3 regions of the Bradyrhizobium brasilense genome follow, and region 1 is predicted to be linked to each of the others. Evidence: predicted binding sites of a transcription regulator. Region 1 holds the regulator's gene; each other region holds the start of a gene.
The links. Region 1 encodes PhoB, which activates phosphate uptake and scavenging genes when phosphate is short. Its sites were predicted from a motif close to TGTCATNNANCTGTCAT; they were not measured.

Region 1 (5,357 bases):
GAGCTTCTGCTTGAGCAGCAGCGACATCTTCTGCACATGCTCGAAGAAGCCGGGTTTCAGCATGACGTCGAGCACGGCATTGGCGGCGGCGACCGCGAGCGGATTGCCGCCGAAGGTCGAGCCGTGCGAGCCGGGCGCCATGCCGGCCGCAGCCTGCGCGGTCGCCAGCACCGCGCCGATCGGGAAACCGCCGCCGAGCGCCTTGGCCAGCGACATCACATCCGGCGTGACGCCGGTGCGCTTGTAGGCGAACAGCTCGCCGGTGCGGCCCATGCCGGTCTGCACCTCGTCGAAGGCGAGCAGCAGGCCGTGCTCGTCGCACAGCGCGCGCAGCGCCTTGAAAAACGCCTGCGGCGCGGAGCGCACGCCGCCCTCGCCCTGCACCGGCTCGATCAGGATGCCGGCGGTGTGCGGGCCGATCGCCTTCTTCACCGCCTCGATGTCGCCATGCGGCACCTGGTCGAAGCCGTCCATCGGCGGGCCGAAGCCTTCGAGATATTTCGCCGAGCCGGTCGCCGCCAGCGTGCCCAGCGTGCGGCCGTGGAAGGCGCCCTCGAAGGTGATGATGCGGTAGCGCTCGCCATGGCCCTTGGAGAAGTGATAGTGGCGGACCAGCTTGATCACGCCCTCCATCGCTTCGGCGCCGGAATTGCAGAAGAACACGAAGTCGGCAAAGCTCTGCTCGCACAGCCGCGCGGCAAGCGCCTCGCCGTCCGGGCTCTTGAACAGGTTCGACATGTGCCAGAGCTTGGTCGCCTGTTCCTGCAGCGCCTTGACCAGATGCGGATGCGCATGCCCGAGCGCGTTGACCGCGACGCCCGAGGTGAAATCGAGATAGCGGTCGCCGTTGGTTGCGATCAGCCAGGCGCCCTCGCCGCGCTCGAAGCCGAGATCGACCCTGGCGAAGACGGGGAGCAGATGCGACGTGGCAGCGTTGGTCATGGCGTTCACTGACGGTTTTTAAGCCGACAATTGCCGCTGCGCCTTGACGCCAGCGCAGCAACGGCCAGCTTCGGAAAACAAAACGGCCGCCTTTGCGGGCGGCACGTGGCGGGCATTCTATGCTGCGGTCGGTAGGTGTCAATCGCCACGAAGTGGCCTTCCTGCAATGCGAAACGAGCGCAATCCGGAGCATTCCGGTGCGGTGGAAAAGCCTCATCGCGATGCTTAACTGTGCGGGAACATGTGGACGCACGACCGCGGACTCTTGCGCCAGAGTCACGCCATATTGTAGCGTTTGGCCTGTCGGGTACGACATCTCGTGCGGCGGTACTGGACCCTCTAAGTAGCCTTTGTGTCTCGCGTAAACGTTCGGGCGCAACACCGTGCCCGGCGAGGGCTAAGGGATTCTGGCCGCAGGGATATTTGTCCAGATTGGCTCGCAGCGCCGCTCCAATGATTGGCCGGCGCTACGCGAAGGGAAGAATGCGATGACTGTATTGACCTGGTCCGACGATCGCGTCGAGCAGCTGAAGAAGCTCTGGGAGTCCGGCCTGTCGGCCAGCCAGATCGCGGCGGAACTTGGCAATGTGACGCGAAACGCCGTGATCGGCAAAGTGCATCGGCTCGGCCTCTCCGGCCGCGCCAAGGCACCCTCCACGGCCGCGCCGCGTCAGCGCAAGGCCCGCCCGGCCCAGCACATGATGCGGGTGACGCGTCCGGTTTCGCGGGGCAACACCGCGCTGGCGCACGCCTTCGAGGTCGAGATGGAGCCCGATCCGATCTCCTACGACAATGTGGTGCCGATGAGCCAGCGGCTGTCGCTGCTCGAGCTCAACGAGGCCACCTGTCACTGGCCGGTCGGCGATCCCTCGAGCCCGGAATTCTTCTTCTGCGGCGGAAAGGCGCTCGCCGGCCTGCCCTATTGCGCGCATCACTCGCGCGTCGCCTACCAGCCCGCCGCCGATCGCCGCCGGCCGTCGGCGAAACCGCAGATCAAGTGAGCACTCGGGAAAACGACGGAAGACCTCAAAAACAAATCCCCGCGAAAGCGGGGATTTTTTTGTGTGATGCGTAGCCCATTACATCACCGGCGTCGTCCCGGCGAAAGCCGGGACCCATAACCACTAATGCGTGTTGTTAGAAAGCCGTCTGGCCGCGTGCCGATTGCGCTGGCCGCGGCGTATGGGTCCCGGCTTTCGCCGGGACGACGCCGTGTTGCGGTTTATGAATGCCGCATGGCCGTTACGGCTGCGGCTCGGCCTTGGCAAAGCGGTCGTCGAGCGCGTAGCCGGCGCCGCGCACGGTGCGGATCGGATCCTGCTCGCGGCCCGGATTGAGCAGCTTGCGCAGGCGGCCGATATGCACGTCGACGGTACGCTCATCGATGTAGATGTCGCGGCCCCAGACGCTGTCGAGCAGTTGCTCGCGGCTGAACACGCGGCCGGGATGCTCGAGGAAGAATTCGAGCAGGCGATACTCGGTCGGCCCGAGATCGATCGGACGGCCCGAGCGCGCCACGCGGCGCTTCTCGCGGTCGAGCTCGATGTCGCCGTAGGTCAGCACGGTCGCAAGCCGCTCCGGGCTGGCGCGGCGCAACAGGCCCTTCACCCGCGCCAGCAGCTCCGGCACCGAGAACGGCTTGACGATGTAATCGTCCGCGCCGGTGGCAAGCCCGCGCACGCGCTCGCTTTCCTCGCCGCGCGCGGTCAGCATGATGATCGGAAGCTGCTTGGTCTCGGGCCGCGCCCGCAGGCGGCGGCACAGTTCGATGCCGGACAGGCCCGGCAGCATCCAGTCCAGCACCACGAGGTCGGGAACGCGCTCCTTCAGCCTTGTATCCGCATCGTCGCCGCGCCCCACCGTCTCGACATCGTAGCCTTCCGCATCGAGATTGTAGCGCAACAGCGTCGTCAGCGCTTCCTCGTCTTCGACTACCAGAATGCGTGCGCTCATCGGTTTAAGTTCTTTCTCTGTGGTGATCCGTTGCCCAGACGCAAACCGAAACGCTTACTTCCTTGAGCATAGTCCCCGCGGAAACGATTTGTCGCGAGGATCATCCAGTTTCGCTCTTGCCGGTTCCGTGCTTGCCGATCATGCCTCAGTTGCCCGGCACCGTGGTGGCAAAAGTGGTCATGTCGCCCTTCGGGCGCTTGTCGGTGATCTGCTGGCCCTCGATCATGTAGAACACGGTCTCGGCGATATTGGTGGCGTGATCGCCGATCCGCTCGATGTTCTTGGCGCAGAACATCAGATGGATGCAGAACGAGATGTTGCGCGGATCTTCCATCATGTAGGTGAGCAGTTCGCGGAACAGCGAGGTGCAGATCGCATCGACCTCCTCGTCGCCCTTCCAGACGTTCATCGCCGCCGGCAGGTCGTGCGCGGCATAGGCGTCGAGCACCGACTTGACCTGCGACAGCACGAGGTCGGTCATGTGCTCGAGGCCGCGGATCAGCTTCAGCGGCTGGAAATCGCTCTCCAGCGCCGCGACGCGCTTGCCCATGTTCTTGGCGAGGTCGCCGATCCGCTCGAGATCGGTGGCGACGCGCATCGCGCTGACGATCTCACGCAGGTCGATCGCCATTGGCTGGCGGCGCGCGATCGTCAGCACCGCGCGCTCTTCGATGTTGCGCTGCAGATTGTCGATCTCGATGTCGGCGGCGACCACGCGCTTGCCGAGCGCGACGTCGCGACGGATCAGCGCGTCGACCGACTCGGTAATCATCCGTTCGACCAGGCCGCCCATCTCGGCGACCAGGCGGGTCAACTCCTGCAGGTCGCTGTCGAATGCCTTGGCGGTATGTTCAGAAGCCATCGCTTGTCTCCCTCAACCATGATCCCGGGGATCATGGTTTCGTGTCCTGAATTTTAGCATGACCTGATCGGAAACCGGTTTCCACTTTTCCGGATCATGCGCCGGTCAACCGAACCGGCCGGTGATGTAGTCCTGGGTGCGCCGATCGCTCGGTGAGGTGAAGATCTTGTTGGTGTCGTCGAACTCGATCAGCTCGCCGAGATACATGAAGGCGGTCTTGTCGGAGACGCGCGCCGCCTGCTGCATGTTGTGGGTGACGATCGCGATCGTGTAGTCCTCGGAGAGCTCCTGGATCAGTTCCTCGACCTTGGCGGTCGAGATCGGGTCGAGCGCCGAGCACGGCTCGTCGAACAGGATCACCTCGGGGCGCACCGCCACGGTGCGCGCGATGCACAGGCGCTGCTGCTGGCCGCCGGAGAGCGACAGGCCGGAGGCGTTCAGCTTGTCCTTGACCTCGTTCCACAGCGCGCCGCCGCGCAGCGCCTTCTCGACCCGGTCGTCCATCTCGGACTTCGAGATCTTCTCGTAGAGGCGGATGCCGAAGGCGATGTTCTCGTAGATCGTCATCGGGAACGGCGTCGGCTTCTGGAACACCATGCCGACCCGCGCGCGCAGCAAGTTGAGGTCGAGCTTGGGGTCGAGAATGTTGGTCTGGTCCAGCATCAGCTGGCCGACCGCGCGTTGGCCCGGATACAGGTCGTACATCCGGTTGAAGATGCGCAGCAGGGTCGACTTGCCGCAGCCGGACGGGCCGATGAACGCCGTGACGCGGTTGGTGCCGAGCGTCAGGTTGATGTTCTTCAGCGCGTGGTGCTCGCCGTAATAGAAGTTGAGATTGCGCACCGTGACTTTCGGCGGCGCTTCCGGCAGCGGAACCTGCGGAATGTGGCCTGCGGCAGTCGTGGAGACGGAAAGCTCGGTCATTTTGCGGCCCTTTCGGCACCAAGGATACGCGCGCCGATATTCAACGCGAGCACGGTGAATGTGATGAGCAGCGCACCGCTCCACGCCAGCTCTTTCCAGTAGGCGTAGGGGCTCTGCACGAAGTTATTGATGGTCACCGGCAGGTTGGCCATCGTCTTGGTCAGATCCAGGCTGAAGAACTGGTTCGACAGCGCGGTGAACAGCAGCGGCGCGGTCTCGCCGGCGACGCGGGCGGTCGCCAGCAGCACACCGGTGATCAGACCCGATCGCGCAGCACGATAAGCGATCCGCTTGATCACCAGCGAACGCGGCAGGCCGAGCGCGGAGGCGGCCTCGCGCAGCGGATTGGGCACCAAGAGCAGCATGTCCTCGGTGGTGCGCAGCACGACCGGGATCACGATCACCGCGAGCGCAAGGCTGCCTGCGATCGCAGAGAAGCCGCGCATCGGCACCACCACCGCACCATAGATGAACAGGCCGATGATGATCGAGGGCGCGCTGAGCAGGATGTCGTTGATGAAGCGGATCACCGAGGTCAGCTTGTCGTGCTTGCCGTATTCGGCGAGGTAGGTGCCGGCGAACAGGCCAAGCGGCGCGCCGATGCCGACGCCGATCACGGTCATGATGACCGAGCCGACGATGGCGTTGAGCAGCCCGCCTTCGGTCGAGCCGGGCG
Region 2 (5,357 bases), 3.8 Mb from region 1:
GCCACCGCCTCGTTGGCCGAGCCGACGTCGACCGCGATCTTGACCTCGGGCTTGTTGATGTCGGCCCAGGTCTTGGCTTCCAGCCCCTTCTTCAGCATCGCGCCGAACGGATGCGGGAACACCAGATTGGTGAAATCGACCACCAGCGCGCGCTGCGGCGTCGGGTTGAGCGCGAAGCCGAGATCGATCTTGTTGGCCTGCAGATCAAGGATTGAATTGCCGTAGGTGGACTCGACATATTCCAGCTTGACGTCGAGCAGTTTGGCCAGGTCGTTGGCCATCTCGATCGAGAAGCCGGACCAGGTGCCCGAGGCGAGGTCCTTGTTGAAATAGGGCAGCTCGCCCGGCAGCACCGCGATCCGCAGCACCTTGTTGGCCCGGATGCGATCCAGCGTGTTGTCGGCTGGCGTCTGCGCCGAGGCCGGCGTTGCCATCGCGGCCGCGAGCGCCGCGCCGCTACCGATCCCGAGCGCGTAGCGCAGCGCGTCGCGGCGATCTTCGGAGATTTTGATGTCGTCGGATTGAGTCAAGCGGGCCTCCCTGCACCAGATCGGGGGAAGCCTAGCGTCGGTATCCGGTGCCAGCAAGTGCGCGCGCCTGCACCATTGGTAGGCAAGGCGAGGGCGCGGTCGCCTACGTGCCGGACTTCACCCCTCCCGCTTGTGGGGGAGGTCGAATAAGCCGCGAACCGCGCCCTTAGGGGTTAGCAACGATAGGTCATGTTCGCCCCCGTGACCGAAGAAAAGAAAACGGCGGGGAAGCTCAGTTCGGCTACCCAATCGAGCACTTGGTTGTCTGTCTGGGTTTCTGGACTTGAAAGGTGTGGAAATTGAAAAAGCACCGTCCCGTGAATGTCCAAAAGAACGAGACGATCGATAACCCAAACATCACCGTCGTCGGTCGAGAAAAATTTTGCCAGCAATTCTGCTGTTCCGTCAGAACGAAGCCTGAGAGTGGGGCCGTTGTTCAGGGTGCCGTTCAAGAAGCCGGACAGCTTGCAATCGCCGTAACGAATGGGCGCGCTCCAACTGAGGTCAAGGGTTTGGATAGCATGTGTCGCAACACCCTTATAGCTTTCTGGCTGGTCGGTCGCCGAGCTTTTGCTTTCAAGATGTTCTTTCAACATAGCGTACGCCTCCTTCTAGCCCGCGAATTGCGAGCAACCTCTGGTTTAGAGGGAGGGCGCAAAAGGACCAGTGAGCTGCCTCACAATCTCCAATCGCGATTTAGTGATCCTCCCCCCTGGGCGGGGGAGGACCGAGCGTGCGCGCGCCCAGAATCAATATCGTCCCGGCACGTACATCTCCTGCGGGATCGGGCCGCGGTGATAGTCCGGGTTGCGCACGCGCGGCGGCAGCACCACCGGCTGGTGGGTGACCGCCTGATAGGGGATCTGGCTCAATAGATGCGAGATGCAGTTGAGCCGTGCGCGCTTCTTGTCGACGGCGTCGACGATCCACCACGGCGAGTCCTGCAGGTGCGTGCGTTCAAGCATCGTTTCCTTCGCCTTGGTGTAGAGCTCCCAGCGGGTCCGCGCCTCGACGTCCATCGGGCTCAGCTTCCACTGCTTCAGCGGATCCTGGATCCGCATCGAGAAGCGGAACGCCTGTTCCTCGTCGGTGATCGAGAACCAGTATTTCAGGAGGACGGTGCCGGAGCGGATCAGCATGCGCTCGAATTCCGGCACCGAGTTGAAGAACTCCTCGTACTGCTCGTCGCTGCAGAACCCCATCACCTTCTCGACGCCGGCGCGGTTGTACCAGCTGCGGTCGAACAGCACGATCTCGCCGCCGGCCGGCAAATGCGAGACATAGCGCTGGAAGTACCATTGCGTGCGCTCGCGCTCGTTCGGCGCCGGCAGCGCCGCGATCCGGCAGACCCGCGGGTTGAGCCGCTGGGTGATGCGCTTGATCACGCCGCCCTTGCCGGCGGAATCGCGGCCCTCGAACAGCACGACGACCTTTTTCTTCTCGTGCTGCACCCAGTCCTGCAGCTTGACCAGCTCGCCCTGCAGCCGCAGCAATTCGCGGAAATAGAACTTGCGGTCGATCGACGGCCTGCCGGCGGCGCCATCATGGTCGAGCTCGTCGAGCCTCATGTCGTCGAGCTCGAGCTCGAGTTCCTCGTCGAGGCTGTCGGCCATCTCCTGATGGATGCGGGCGCGCAAGGCTTCATCCCGCAAGGCTTCGTCGCGCAAGGCTTCATCCCGGGAGGCTTCGTCGGTGAGGGCGGAGGTCGTCATGAAGGTCCGTCTTTCAGTGTGTTAGATGGATCGGACGGCAGCATTGACGGGCGATGTTACCCCTCTATGACAATGCCGTGACCGCTGTTTCACGCCGCCGGGCGGACTGTGCTAACAAGCCGACAAAACCAAAAAGGGAGATGTGCCGATGATTTCGCTCACGCCAAAAGACGTCCTGCCGGAGGACGGCACCGCCGGCACGCTGGTCGGGCGGGTCTGGCTGCCGCAGGCCGGCGGGCCGGCCGTCGTCGCGGTGCGGGCAGACGGTGTGTTCGACGTCACGGCGCGGTTCCCGACGGTGAGCGCGCTCTGCGAGGAAAGCGATCCCGCGGCCGCACTGCGCGCCACGCGCGGCGAGCGGATCGGCGATTTCGAGGCGATCCTTGCCAACACCCCGCCCGACGGCCGCGACAAGGCCAGGCCACATCTGCTGGCGCCGGTCGATCTCCAGGTGCTGAAGGCCGCGGGCGTCACCTTCGCGATCTCGATGCTGGAGCGCGTGATCGAGGAGCGGGCGCGCGGCAATCCGTCCTCGGCGGACGCGATCCGCAAGGAGGTGGTGCGCCTGGTCGGCGACGATCTCTCCAAGCTGAAGCCCGGCTCCGAGCAGGCGATGAAACTGAAGCAGGTGCTGATCGATCAGAATGCCTGGAGCCAGTATCTCGAGGTCGGCATCGGTCCCGACGCCGAAGTGTTCACCAAGGCGCCGACGCTGTCCTCGGTCGGATCAGGCATGGATGCCGGGCTGCATCCGAAGTCGACCTGGAATAATCCGGAGCCGGAGGTCGTGCTTGTTGTCTCCGCCGCCGGCAAGATCGTCGGCGCCGCGCTCGGCAACGACGTCAATCTGCGCGACTTCGAGGGGCGCTCGGCGCTCTTGCTGTCGAAGGCCAAGGACAACAACGCTTCCTGCGCGATCGGTCCGCTGCTCCGGCTATTCGACCAGACATTCTCGCTCGACGACGTCAGGAAGATGGATGTCGGCCTGACCGTGACTGGCGTAGACGGCTTCGTGCTCGAGGGCCATTCCTCGATCAGCAAGATCAGCCGCGATCCGACCGACCTGGTCGCCCAGACCATCGGCCCCGTGCATCAATATCCTGATGGATTTGCGCTGTTCCTCGGCACGATGTTCGCGCCGGTCAAGGACCGCGATGCCAAGGGCGAGGGTTTTACCCACAAGCGCGACGACATCGTGACCATCGCCGCGCCGCAGCTCGGCAAGCTGGTCAACCGGATGCGCAATAGCGACGAATGCGAGCCCTGGACCTTCGGCGTCGGTGCGCTGATGAAGAACCTCGCACAGCGCAAGGTGCTGTGAGGATCGGGACGGGACGGCGAGTCCACTACCTCGGCCGCTTCGTCGGCCGTGTGCGGCCTGTCGCGTGGCGGCAGGTCGGCGCCGGGTTGCGCCGACAATCCGGAGACGTTCAGCTGCCTCTCGCAGCGCGTTGAACGACGACGATGGTGACTGTGCCGAAGCGGCGGCATTGTCGAACATGTTCAGAAACCTGCGCGGCAGATCGACCGTGTGGCGCAACTTCAGCGCGCTAAAACACGCGGAATTTGCCGCTTTTTCCTAGCTTTATGTGAACCAGTTCATCCTCGTTCGCGCCGGTCCGCTCCAGCATGTTGGCTCGACGCGAACAGAAGGAGTCGCGGACATGAGCGAGCAGCCATCAAACGGAATGCCGGATTGGCTCACCACCGATATGCTGGTCATTGCCGTCTCACTGGCCATCATCGTGATTGGGATATGGATCGCGCCGTAGCCTGGTTGTCGCGGCGAGGCCGTCCAGCCGGCCAGAGCGCCAGCGCCAATCACTGAGTTGCCCGACGGCGCAAGCCCCTTTTGCAAAACGGAACGAGATGCAAAACTCGGACGATTCATGTCCCGAGAATGCGAAGGTATGCTCACTGACAGCGCAACACACTCAGTGTCGTCCCTGCGAACAGGGACCCATAACCCCAAATGCAAATTGTTAAGCGATGCTGCAACGACGAGTCCCTCTCACAACAACTGCTGCGGCGTATGGGTCCCGGCCTTCGCCGGGACGACACTGTGGGGTTGGTGTCATTCGAGTGACCAACCAACGCCCTCACACCGGCAACGCTGTCGAATACTTCACCTGGCTCAGCGCAAAGCTCGACTCGATGGAGGCGATGCCGTCGAGCCGGGTCAGCTTGTTCTTCAGGAATGCCTCATAGGAGGAAAGGTCGGCGGCGACGACGCGCAGCAGATAGTCGCGGTTGCCGGTCATCAGGTAGCATTCGAGCACCTCGTCCCATTTCGAGATCGCGCGCGCGAAGCGGTTGAGGTCCTCCTCCTTCTGGCGTGCCAGCTTGATCGAGATGAAGACGGAGACGTGCAGCCCGATCGACTTCTGGTCGACGGTTGCGATGTAGCGAGAGATCACGCCGCGCTCCTCGAGCAGCTTGACCCGGCGGTGGCAAGGCGACACCGACAGCCCGACCTTGTCGGCGAGTTCCTGCATGGTCATGCGGCTGTCGGTCTGGAGCAGACTCAGGATCTTGCGGTCGATGGCATCGAGGGCAGGCATTGGGATGAACTCGTCAGTTGAAGTCGGATCGTGGGAATTTATCCCAATTTTTCCTGTGCTGTCGCGTGGAATTGAGATTTTCGCCGCCGCCTGCGGCAGTAACATTCCGGCATATCGCCCGGAGCATTGCCATGGGAATCGCGCCTGAACGCCTCGACATGCTGTCCGCCCTGGCCCGCAAGGTGCTGTGGCTGTCGTCGTGGACCATCCATCACGCCAATCACGTGCGGCCCTCTACCGACGGGTTGAAGGTCGGCGGCCACCAGGCCTCGTCGGCCTCGCTCGCCAACATCATGTCGGCGCTTTATTTCTCGGTGTTGCGTCCGCAGGACCGCGTCGCGGTGAAGCCGCATGCGAGCCCGGTGTTCCACGCCATCCAGTATCTGTTCGGCCACCAGACCCGCGACAAGCTGGAGAATTTTCGCGGCTACAAGGGCGCGCAGTCCTACCCCTCGCGCACCAAGGACAGCGACGACGTCGACTTCTCGACCGGCTCGGTCGGCCTCGGCGTCGCGCAGACGCTGTTCGCCTCGCTGGTGCAGGATTACGTCAAG
Region 3 (5,357 bases), 3.5 Mb from region 1:
GGCCTCGCGATGGCTGCGGCAGCGGCCGATCCCGTCACTTTCAAAAAATCCCGGCGTGAAAATTCGCTCATGGCAACGTCCCCCCGAACATTGATTTTTATGGCGCGATGATGCGTCGGACGCAGCGGTTAGGCAAGGCCGGGAAAGCCGCCCGTGCGCTCGCTCATCGGTTGTGCGCACCAACACGCGACGGCAGCAGCGTTCGAGGCAGTTGCTGAACAAGCGTTCAGAAAACTCCTCTGATTCCTGCGGAACGTTTCAATCTCCGTACGGTTTTCTCTTCGCTTATTTGAGGAGGATGAGATGAAAAAGATTGGCTTTGTTCTCGCGGCGGTTGGTGCGCTTGCGGTGGCCGTTCCGTCGATCGCGAGCGCCGAGACGGTCGTGATCAGACATGGCGGTCATCATCACTGGGACCGCGGCTGGGGCGCACGCGCCGAAATGCGCCATGACCGTGGCTGGCATCGCGGTTGGCATCATGGCTGGCATCACGGCCATGACCGGACGGTGATCATCAAGCGTCATCACTACTAAGGACCGACACAACGGAAAATGGCTCCTCACGGAGCCATTTTCTTTTCTGCTTCCTCAGGGCCAGCGGCCTCAATCCCACGCCGGCGCAAACCCCGGATTGACGCAGCGCATGTCCTTGGGCAGCGCCGCAATCGCCTTGCGGTCCGCGTCGTCGAGCTTGACCTTCAGTGCGTCGAGATTGGCCTTTTGGCTTTCGGCGCGCGAGGCTTTCGGAATGGTCGCCACGCCATCCTGATCGAGCAACCATTTCAGCGCCACCTGCGCCGCGGTCGCATCATGCTTGCTGCCGATTTTCGCCAGCGTCTCGTCGGTGGCGAAGCGGCCCTGGGCGAGCGGACAATAGGCCACCAGCGGGATCGATTTCGCGGCGAGATATTTGCGCACCGGCGTCTGGTCCAGCATCGCGTGATATTCGATCTGGTTGCAGGCGATCGGCGCTTTGATGTCCTCGACCACGGTCTTGAGCAGCGCGGTGGTGAAATTGGCAGCGCCGATCGCGCGGGTGCGGCCTTCCTCCTTCAGCTTCATCAGCGTCTCGAAGACGGCAGGCAGCTTCATGCTCCGCGACGGCCAGTGCACCAGATAGAGATCGACGTGATCGAGCCGCAGCTTCTTCAGGCTGGCGTCGAACGCTGTCCGGATCGCATCCGGCGCCAGGTTCTCGTGCCAGACCTTGGTGGTCACGTGCAGGTCATTGCGCGCGACATTCGAGGCAGCGATCGCCGCCCCGATCGCCTCTTCATTGCCGTACATCTCGGCGGTGTCGATATGCCGATAGCCGAGCCCAAGCGCGCTCTCGACCGCCGCGCGGCAGGTATCGCCCTGCATGCGGAAGGTGCCGAGCCCGAGCTGCGGCAGGCTGATGCCCTGTGTCTGCAGATTTTCCATGGATAGCTCCTGACGCGTGGGACGCCGATGCCATCGACGACGTCACGCCAGCAAATCGTTTCGTGGGAATGAAATTGGCAGGACTGCCGACACGCAGTCTGCCCGCAAACCGGGCCCTCGGGCAAGACGCCGGCAATCAAGATGTCGCGACGGATCAGAGACGGCGCTAGATGTGCTGCGCCATGATCTGGCCGGGCCGCGCGTCCGGCCGCGGCTCGATATCGACCGACCAGAGGTCGTGGTTGTCGACGTCCTTCAGCGTCACCGTCATCACGCCGGTCTTGCCGTCGATGTCGACGCGGCCGAAGAATTGCAGCCCGAAGCACGGCGCGAGATTGTCGCCCTGTTCGGCCGAACAGCCCTTCTGGTACATCGCCTTCGGGCCAAACGTGTTGTCGAGTTCGCCCGGCGACCAGGTGCCAGCATGCAGCGGACCGGAGACGAACTCCCAGAACGGCTCGAACTCCTGGAACACCGCGCGGTTCGGATCATAATGATGCGCGGCGGTGTAGTGCATGTCGGCGGTGAGCCACACCGTGTTGCGGACCCCGGCGCGCTTCATGAAGGACAACAGATCGGCGATCTCGTGCTCGCGCCGCGCGGGCGGGCCGTCGCCGAGCGCGACCGCATCGAGGCTGACGAGGCCGATCGGCAGATCCGCCGCGATCACCTTCCACGTCGCATCCGACGCCACCAGCTCGCGCTTCAGCCAGGCAAGCTGGCTCTGGCCGAGGATGCAGGCCTGCTCCGGATCGCCCTGCTTGTTCCAGCTGGAATCGCGATAGGAACGCATGTCGATGATGAAGACGTCGAGCAGCGGCCCGTAGGGAATCTTGCGATAGACGCGGCCATCGCGCTCCGGCATCAGCCGCATCGGCATGAATTCGTGGAAGGCGCGGCGTGCCCGTGCCACCAGGCGCGAGCTGCCGTCCGCCTCATAGCCGGTCGCATCGGTGGTGCCGAGCGGCGACCAGTCGTCGGCCACCTCGTGGTCGTCCCACTGCGCGAACATCGGCACCTCGGCGTGGAAGGCGCGGAAATTGTCGTCGAGCCAGTTGTATTTGTAGTTGCCGCGAAACTGATCGAGGCTTTGTGCGACGGCGGATTTCTCCTCGGTGACGATATTGCGCCAGATCTCACCGTTGGGGAGTTTCTGCTCCGACGGCACCGTGCAATCGGCGTAGATGTGATCGCCGGAATGGATGAAGAAGTCCGGTCGCTCGTCCAGCATGGTGCGGTAGCTGCGCAAGCCGCCGCGCGCGGGGTCGATGCCCCAGCCCTGCCCGACGACGTCGCCGGACCAGACGAACGAGACGGGACGCCGGTCGGCCGGCGCGGTTCGGAAATGGCCGACCCGGCTTTCGCCTGATGTGCCGTCGCGGTCCTCGAAGCGCACGCGATAGAACAGGTCCTGGCCCGGCGGCAGGCCGTCGAGCAGCAGCTTGGCGGTGAAGTCGCGCTCGGGCAGCGCATCGGCGGACGCGGTGCGCAGGATGCTGGCGAAGCTTTCGACCGCGGCGCATTCGATGTGCATCCGCGCGGCGCGATCGGCGCGCGCCCAGATCACAGCGGAATCGCTTGCCACGTCGCCGGACTGGATGCCCGCAATCGCGGGCCGATCCGCGGCGCGGCTCAGATACGGTCTTGCCAGCACGCCGAATCCCGCCAGCGCCGCGGTCGACGCCGAGCGCACCAGAAGCTGGCGCCGGGTGAGGCCACGCCGCCTCGCGGAGTTCGCAGTCGGCATCGAATAACCTTCGTCGAATCGCAACGAAGGTTTTGCCTGCGCTCCTTGACTCCGGCCTTACGGTTTCTTGACTCTCCGCCGACGGTTTTGCGACGGCGGGATGACTCGGGGGGAGATGGAAATCGGAAAAGTTTGGAATGCTAAGCACTCAGCCAAATCCGTCATCCTGAGGAGCGCGGAACGCGCGTCTCGAAGGATGAACGGCCCCCGTTCGTGGCCGATTCATCCTTCGAGACGGCCGCTTCGCGGCCTCCTCAGGATGACGGATTTGATATTGGTGCGAACGCGCGCGCAAGTCGGCGTGAGACAGCCGAGCCGCCTCACCGATGCCAGTTGCAGATGCCGCCGGTGCGGCACGGCCAGGTCTGGATCCGTGTGTCACGGGCCTCCGCATCGAGCGGGTTCGAGTGGCGGCGCGCGAGCTTGGCACGGGCGGGCACGCGCGCTTCCGCGCGCTTCTTCTCGTGCGGCGCGGTCACCCTGGTGGTCCGCACGGCTTTCTTCGGCGCGACTTTCGGCTCCTTGACCTGCGGCTCGACATTCGCATGCTGATCGGGGCCATGGTCGGTCTTCGCCTCGACCGGAACGGGCTCGAACTGCGCCGGCGGGCCAAGCGGCTTCGGCGACAACACTGCGCGTGAAAGATCGAGGCTGAAGAACTCGCTGGGGCGATATTCGTCAGCCAACGCCACGCCGCCCCAAGCCAGGCACGCGGTACAAACGATTGCAACAAAAGCGCTTTTCAGGACCATCAAACGGCCTCCTGAAATCACTCGAACAGACAGCCATCATGTAGGGGCTCGGCCGTGCGAATCCAGCCACCGCTTGCAGGCAGGGTTACCGGTCAACCAGGGCGGCCGTGGAAAGTTCCCCGGCCCCTATTCCGCCGCCTGCGCCAGCGGCTGGCTGATCGCGCGCTCGAGCCGCGCGCATTCGGTGCGGTAGCGGGCGACGTTGCCCTCCTTGATGTGGCCATAGCCGCGCACGAGCTCCGCAGCCTTCGCCAGCGCCACGAGGCGCGGCAAGTCGAGCGGCTTCCGGCCGTCGAGGTGACGCAGGATCATCGCCGAATATTCGACCGGCAGTGCGCGCTCCATCTTGCGCTCGGCGGTATAGCCGAAGATGTCGAAGGCGGTGCCGCGCAGGCCCTTCAGCCCCGCCAGCATGCCGAACGCCGTGAAAATCCACGGACCAAATTCACGCTTCTGCAGCCGCCCGGTGACGGGATCGCGTTGGGCCAGCAGCGGCGGCGCCAGCAAGACCTTCAAGCCGGAACTGCCTTGGAACTGCTCCCTCAAGGCCTTGCTGAACTCGCCGTCGGAATAGAGCCGCGCGACCTCGTATTCGTCCTTGTAGGCCATCAGCTTGAACAGGCCCTTTGCGAAGGCTTCGGTCAGGTCCTGCGAGCCAGGCGCGGCGGCCGCCTCGGCGGTGCGGACGCGCGCGACGTCGTCGAGATAGCGCTTGGCGTAGGCCGCATCCTGATAGTCGGTGAGGAATTTGGCGCGGAACGCGATCGCCTCGTCCAGCGTCTTCTTTGCCGGCGCGGCGCCGGCGCTCTTGAAGCGTGCGGCGCTGACCACGCGTTGCAGATCATGCGCGGCGAGCCGGCCCCACGAGAACGCGGTCTTGTTCATCTCGATCGCGGCGCCGTTGAGCTCGATCGCCTTCAGGATCGCTTCCAGCGACAGCGGGATCGCGCCGCGCTGGAACGCGAAGCCGAGCATGAAGGCGTTGGTGGCGATGCTGTCGCCCATCAGCGCCGTGGCAAGCCCGGTGGCATCGAGGATGTCGAGATCGCCAGGCGTCACCGCGCCGTTCAGCGCATCGCGCATCGAGCTGGCTTCGAAGTCGATATCGGGATCGATCACGAAGCTCGCGGTCGGCAAGAGATCGGCGTTGACCACGGCGCGGGTGACGCCGCGCTCGGCGCGGCTCAGCGCCGGCACGCTGGTGGCGACGACGAGGTCGCAGCCGAGAATCAGATTGGCGTTGCCCGGCGCGATGCGCACCGTGGTCAGCATGTCGGAGGCGGGCGCGAGCCGGACATGGCTCATGACCGCGCCGTTCTTCTGCGACAGGCCGGTGAAGTCGAGCGTCGAACAGGCGAGCCCCTCGACATGCGCGGCCATGCCGAGCAGCGCGCCGATGGTGATCACACCCGTGCCGCCGATGCCGGTGATCAGGA

Region 2: the regulator PhoB is predicted to act here: its motif matches at 2,298-2,314, upstream of ppk2 (polyphosphate kinase 2).
Region 3: the regulator PhoB is predicted to act here: its motif matches at 3,259-3,275, upstream of QA635_RS30905 (alkaline phosphatase D family protein).

What each region holds. Positions count from the first base shown of each region.
Region 1 is NZ_CP121669.1:1,093,880-1,099,236, reverse strand. It holds gene QA635_RS04945 (aspartate aminotransferase family protein) at 1-942, opposite strand, end outside; gene QA635_RS04940 (GcrA family cell cycle regulator) at 1,431-1,943, shown strand; gene phoB (phosphate regulon transcriptional regulator PhoB) at 2,185-2,895, opposite strand; gene phoU (phosphate signaling complex protein PhoU) at 3,041-3,757, opposite strand; gene pstB (phosphate ABC transporter ATP-binding protein PstB) at 3,863-4,681, opposite strand; gene pstA (phosphate ABC transporter permease PstA) at 4,678-5,357, opposite strand, start outside.
Region 2 is NZ_CP121669.1:6,268,673-6,274,029, reverse strand. It holds gene QA635_RS29385 (transporter substrate-binding domain-containing protein) at 1-530, opposite strand, end outside; gene QA635_RS29380 (DUF6294 family protein) at 704-1,126, opposite strand; gene ppk2 (polyphosphate kinase 2) at 1,280-2,143, opposite strand; gene QA635_RS29370 (fumarylacetoacetate hydrolase family protein) at 2,391-3,563, shown strand; gene QA635_RS29365 (Lrp/AsnC family transcriptional regulator) at 4,342-4,803, opposite strand; gene QA635_RS29360 (transketolase) at 4,935-5,357, shown strand, end outside.
Region 3 is NZ_CP121669.1:6,613,210-6,618,566, forward strand. It holds gene QA635_RS30890 (amidohydrolase/deacetylase family metallohydrolase) at 1-71, opposite strand, end outside; gene QA635_RS30895 (hypothetical protein) at 304-534, shown strand; gene QA635_RS30900 (aldo/keto reductase) at 604-1,422, opposite strand; gene QA635_RS30905 (alkaline phosphatase D family protein) at 1,589-3,169, opposite strand; gene QA635_RS30910 (hypothetical protein) at 3,490-3,921, opposite strand; gene QA635_RS30915 (indolepyruvate ferredoxin oxidoreductase family protein) at 4,048-5,357, opposite strand, start outside.